DNA from 2 places in the Paenibacillus sp. WLX1005 genome. Region 2 is predicted to be linked to the other one. Evidence: riboswitches for the same ligand, from Rfam matches in the RefSeq annotation. Region 2 holds a riboswitch; the other holds the start of a gene.
The links. Region 2 has a riboswitch for thiamine pyrophosphate ahead of ACE3MZ_RS01755 (ABC transporter substrate-binding protein). Riboswitches for the same ligand answer to the same signal wherever they lie in the genome.
Positions count from the first base shown of each region.

Region 1 (3,191 bases), 1.4 Mb from region 2:
AGAGTGACCTTGAGGTGAACATATCGTTGTTCGTACACACTACCGGATCAACATCTTCAGCTTCTGCTATATCAGTACCAAGCATGTAGTCTACACAAGCCTATCCACCATATACACTGTTCGTCGAGCCTTGCCGCGTGCGATACGTTTCCGCCATCTGCTCCATACCTGACTCAATCGCTTCTTCCGGCGCAATTCCGTCCCGTTCTGCCAGATCGCGAATATCCTGCGTAATCTTCATACTGCAAAATTTCGGACCGCACATGGAGCAGAAATGTGCTGATTTGGCACCTTCGGCGGGCAGTGTCTCATCGTGATAACTCATCGCTCGTTCAGGATCGAGTGATAGATGAAACTGATCGCGCCAGCGGAATTCAAACCGCGCCCGGGACAGTGCATCATCCCGATAACGGGCGCGCGGATGACCTTTGGCGAGATCGGCGGCGTGCGCAGCAATTTTGTACGTGATGACGCCTTCTTTGACATCCTCGCGATTCGGCAGACCGAGATGCTCCTTTGGCGTTACATAGCAGAGCATCGCCGTCCCCATCGAGCCAATCATGGCTGCTCCAATCGCACTCGTAATATGATCGTAGCCCGGCGCAATATCTGTTGTTAGCGGACCGAGTGTATAAAAGGGGGCTTCCTTGCACACATCCAGCTGGCGATCCATATTTTCCTGAATAAGCTGCATCGGGACATGCCCCGGACCTTCAACCATTACCTGTACATCATGCTGCCAAGCGATCTGCGTCAACTCACCTAGCGTATCCAACTCGGCAAACTGAGCTTCGTCATTCGCATCCGCAATAGAACCCGGACGTAGTCCATCTCCCAGCGAAAAGCTAATATCGTACGCCTTCATAATCTCGCAAATATCTGCAAAATGCGTATACAGAAAGTTCTCCCGATGATGCGCCAGACACCACGCTGCCATAATCGATCCGCCGCGACTGACGATGCCGGTTACGCGCTTTGCAGTGAGCGGAATATAGCGTAATAGCACCCCGGCATGAATCGTAAAATAATCCACACCCTGTTCTGCCTGCTCAATTAGTGTGTCCCGATACATCTCCCAGCTGAGATCCTCCGCCTTGCCATTGACCTTTTCCAATGCTTGATAAATCGGCACTGTACCGACCGGCACTGGCGAATTGCGGATAATCCATTCGCGCGTCGTATGAATATTTTTGCCAGTGGAGAGATCCATAATCGTATCTGCGCCCCAGCGCGTCGCCCATGTCATTTTCTCCACTTCCTGCTCGATAGAGGAAGCAACTGCCGAATTACCGATATTGGCATTGATCTTCACATGAAACCGGCGACCGATAATCATCGGCTCCAGCTCAGGATGATTCACATTCGCAGGTATAATTGCGCGTCCGGCAGCAATCTCGGTACGTACCACTTCCGGCGTCATCCCTTCGCGAATAGCGATATACTCCATCTCCGGCGTAATGATGCCACGGCGAGCGTAATGTAGCTGGGTCACATTATGTCCCGTTTTAGCACGTAGAGGTTGGCGCCCGTAGTCTGGAAACTTCTCCGCGCCGTGCAGCTCTGCTTTTTCCAGACTGGTGAATCCGTTATCCTCTGGCTGCTCTGTTCGCGCATCAACCGGCTCACAATCACCGCGTTCAGCAATCCAGCCTGCGCGCAGTGGAGATAATCCCCGGCGAATATCGATGGTTGCATGCTCGTCAGTGTACGGTCCGCTCGTATCGTACACCCGTAGCGGTGCATTGGCAGTTTCCACACCGCGTAATTCACTCGGTGAAAGGGCGATCTCGCGCTCTGGCACCTGAATGTCGGGACGTGAGCCGATTGTATACACTTTGCGGCTACCGGGCAATGGGGTTGTTAGAATAGGCATAGTCAAAAATCCTCCTACAGTACTGTGGATAACATCCATCGTAGACTGATGAGTAGGGAATATGGTGGGGTGGCAACCAGTACAGTATGTAACCAATACATCAGTTGCAATCCGCAACCGACATGTTTGCCATGCTTGGATATACCATCCTACTGTCCTCTTCGATTCACCGAACACGACAAAAAGCCGCCTCCGGCGAACGGAAGCGGCAAATAAGACCACAGGCAAACAAAATAAGCCGGTCATCATTGCACCACTTTCCTACGCTGGCATAACCCAGATCAGGTTCAAAGGGACCAAAGCTACGCTTTATCTCAGCCCATACGGGCGCCCCTAGTGGATGTCTCGCTGTACACTATACTTGGTCGACAAACGTTCTGTCAACCTTTGCCATGATAGTGATTATTCGGTAATATAAGCTGCTAGCAGACGTGCAGTGTTAATAACGGCATCGCTATGTGTACGTTCCATAGAGTGCGAAGCATGTACGCCCGGACCGATCAATGCCGCCCGGATATTGTTGCCACCACGCAGTGCGGCAGAAGCATCAGAACCGTAATGTGGATACACATCGAGCGCAAACGGAATCTGTTCACGCCGTGCCAACTCAGCAAGCTTGCCAGTCATCTCATAATCGTAAGGACCGGAGCTGTCTTTGACACAGATTGATACATCCGTTTCTTTACATGACAGATCATCACCGATACAGCCCATATCAACTGCGATCATCTCGTCGATATCGCCCGGAATATAGGCGGTGCCATGACCAACTTCCTCGTAATTGGAAATGAGTAACTTCACGGTATGACGCGGCTTCCATTGGTGAGTATGCGCCGATTCCAATAGCCCGAACATGGCGGCAACACTCGCTTTATCATCCAGATGACGGGATTTGATATATCCGCTATCTGTCATTACCGGACGCGCGTCGAAGGAGATATAATCGCCCACCGCAATGCCAAGTGCGTCGACATCTTCTTTCGACGCAACAACCTCGTCGATTCGCACTTCCATATGATTTTCCGTTCGCTTCAACGTTTCCGCGTGATCATATACATGCACCGACGGCTCGGTAGAGAGGATTGTGCCGGTGTACGTTTTGCCACTGCGAGTATGGATGATACAGTATTCATTTTCAATGCTATTCATCGTAAAACCGCCGACCATGGTCATGCGGATTTTGCCATCCGGTTTGACAGCACGAACCATCGCACCTAGCGTATCGACATGACCGCTTAATGCAATCGTGCGTGAATCATCTTGACCAGCAAGCGTCAGAATCAATCCGCCTTTATGGTTATAGTCCGCCTGTACTCCC
Region 1 is NZ_CP176756.1:1,855,498-1,858,688, forward strand. It holds gene thiC (phosphomethylpyrimidine synthase ThiC) at 101-1,873, opposite strand; TPP riboswitch at 2,115-2,218, opposite strand; gene ACE3MZ_RS08015 (M42 family metallopeptidase) at 2,276-3,191, opposite strand, start outside.
Region 1: another riboswitch for thiamine pyrophosphate. It lies ahead of thiC (phosphomethylpyrimidine synthase ThiC); the one in region 2 lies ahead of ACE3MZ_RS01755 (ABC transporter substrate-binding protein).

Region 2 (3,191 bases):
GGTGGGATTATGGGCGATTTTGATCTGGGAAATGATGCTGGGACTTCCTTTGGCGACTAGTGCTTCGTGCATACGGCGCACGATATCCAACAGCTCCTCCAATTCGCCTTCTATCGTCGTTTCGAGCGGATGTACTTCGTAGGGAACGCCGGAGGACTGAATGACTTCAATCGCGGCATCCACGTAATCGTAAGAATCCTCGCCGGGCTGTGTTTTGGGAATGACCTGAATGCTGAGTAGTGTCTTGGACATGGAATCTGCCTCCTTGAATGCAAAGATGAGAGATGATGAAACCTGTTATACGACGATAAGGTATGGCAAACTTACAATACCTGTATACGCCAATGATGCTTGTATACGGAAATGATGATTTATTTTGCTGTAGTATCTGTTGTGGTCGTAGTGTCTTGGGTCGTTGCCGAAGCGGACGGTAAGAAGTCGTTAGTAAACGCCTTGCTTGCATCTAGCGGCTGCTCCAATAGTTTCTGCTTGTACATCCAGTCGGCGTAACCTGCCCAGACCGATTCTTTTTGCAGACCCCACTGAGCAGCGTCATCCTGATAGCGCGGCGACAACCATTTCTGGCTTGCTTTGACCAGTTCGGGATCAAGATCGGGAACGGCTTTGACCAGAATATCAGCAGCTTTGTCGGGATTGGCGATGGCGTATGCATAGCCTTTGGCTGTGGCGGACATGAATGCCTTCACCAGTTTGGGATCGTTTTTGATCTCATTCTCGTTCGTTACGATAACCGGTGTGTAATAGTCGAGATTTGGCGAGTAGTCTTTGACGTACAGCATATCGAGCGGTTCGCCGCGCAGCTCGGCTTCGATTCCCGTCCAGCCGTAGAAAATCCACGCGAAATCAATTCCTTTTTTGACAGCTGTAAAATAGTCCGCATCGCCGATATTAACACTCTTCACCTTGCTAACATCACCGCCGTCCGTATCCATGATCGACTTCATGACGGCTTCTTCGACAGGTGAACCCCATGCGCCGTATGATTTGCCTTCCATATCTTTGGGAGACTTGATGCCACGATCTACCGGAGCGGCAAAGCCGGACGTATTATGCTGAATGACTGCTGCCAGTGAGACGAGCGGCACATCCTGTACACGCGCCTGCGTCACGCTCTCCTGATAGCTAATGCCAAACGGCACCTGACCGGAAGCGACCATTGTATCTGCGCCGCCTTGACCGGGCTGAATGATCTTCACATTCAGACCAGCTTCCTTATAATATCCCATCTCTTGAGCTACATACAGACCGGTATGATTCGTGTTCGGCGTCCAATCCAGCACGACCTGCACATCTTGTAATGCAGTTCCGTTGTCGGTGCTGCCAGTGCTGTTCTGACTATCACTACTGCGTTGTCCGCAGGCAGTCATTAGCAATACCACAGACAGCAGAATCAGCAGACCTGCTTTGTTGCGTAATGTATTCATGTTTCGGTAAGACTCCCCTCTGAATATCGTGCTTGGTATATAAAAAAAGCGCCCCGGACTGGGACGACATAGGTGCATATATGAGTAGACATACATGGCATGCTTCACTTCCTACGCTGGCATTATCCAGATCAGGTATAAGGGTCAGTATTGTTGGAATACACTCTCAGCCGGCTTCCCAGCTCCCCTAGACAGATATGCGCTTTTTCTAGCTGTAATTATAGACGAGCAGGGCATAACTGTCCAGCAGGTCAGCGGCGAGCGCATCGCCAGAATATACGGCATAACCGCTGGATGAACCGTTCGAATCATAAAGTGGATAGTTATAACAAGTAGACGCTGACACAACACCAAGCAGACCGTAACATTCACACCAAACAGTCTGGAAACAGGCTGTAACAGGTTCACTGCCAGCCGCATCGGGTATGTATGCAATGAAGTATTTTTTATACCATTAACGGAGCATACGTATGTATATCCGTTGTCATAGGACGAATACACCTGAGCGATCAGGATACATGTCTATGATAGAAGCAGGATCTGGAACACCCAATACTATATCTTCCTATTGCGAAAGGAGCTTGATCATGAGTACATCCATCGAAGAACAAGCAATCGTCAAAGCCCTGTCCGACAATCCATTTTGTGCATTTGGTACAGTAGAGGATAACAAGCCAAAAGTGCGTTATATGGCGCTCTACAATGAAGGATTGAATATCCATCTGGCAACGGATCGCAAGACGCATAAAGTTGAAGAATTGGAACAAAACCCGAACTGCTATCTGCTGCTAGGTTACGAAAAAGGCGGCAATAACGAAGTGGTCGAAGTACAGGCAACGGCAACGGTGTCTGATGATGCCGAGCTGAAGCAGCGCGTCTGGAAAGACGATTTCAAGCAATGGTTCTCTGGACCGGATGATCCCGATTATGTCGTACTGGATATCAAGCCGCAAACAATCGAATATACCGATCAGGACGGCAATAAGCAAACCTGGCAGGGCTAATCCTGCCGGTTGCGGTTGCACCTGAGAGATACGATCAGCCTTGCTGTCGTATTTTGTTACACAGGTAAATCCTTGTCATAGTAGGCATTCGTAAAATCCGGTGACGAATTTTGTAAATTTCTATCCCGAAATACAAAATTCCAAACCGGATTTTTTGTCATTTTTTGTTTCCAAAATAAGGATAAAATAGGTACTGTAGGAACTTGAAACGTCACATGAAAGTAAGGTATAACCAATATAATACCAACAATTTAATGTAAACAACTAAGACATATAGATGAAGCAGCATTCTTTCGCAGATCAAACCATACAATCGCGGGATATGGTGATGGAAAATATGCCCGTAATCAGACAGAGCATGCACGTTGGAAGGGGTATTTTACGGGAGGTGTTTTCCTTGGACCTGGAAAAGATTGAACAGCAAATCGAGCAGGAGCGCCGCATTCTGAATCAGATGGCAGCCGAGCACGGCATTCGGGATCATCGGGTGATCGATCAGTCAGAGCAGCTGGATCGCATTCTGGATTCGTATTTGCAGTACAAACATCGCAAACGCCGGGAGCCAGCTCATAAATGGAATGAAAATTGCTGATCTTGTTATCGGGATTCCCGATAGCGGGACAGTGTAACAAAACGCCGATTGGTAGGTAATCTGCCGATGCGGCGTTTTTTGTGTTGAAGTGCAGCGAGTTGATCAAAGGCTTACAACGATGAGGATTGCAGACGATGCGACAGTCCGCGA
Region 2 is NZ_CP176756.1:418,408-421,598, forward strand. It holds gene ACE3MZ_RS01750 (MTH1187 family thiamine-binding protein) at 1-252, opposite strand, end outside; gene ACE3MZ_RS01755 (ABC transporter substrate-binding protein) at 372-1,445, opposite strand; TPP riboswitch at 1,536-1,644, opposite strand; gene ACE3MZ_RS01760 (hypothetical protein) at 1,654-1,791, opposite strand; gene ACE3MZ_RS01765 (pyridoxamine 5'-phosphate oxidase family protein) at 2,033-2,449, shown strand; gene ACE3MZ_RS01770 (Spo0E family sporulation regulatory protein-aspartic acid phosphatase) at 2,847-3,041, shown strand.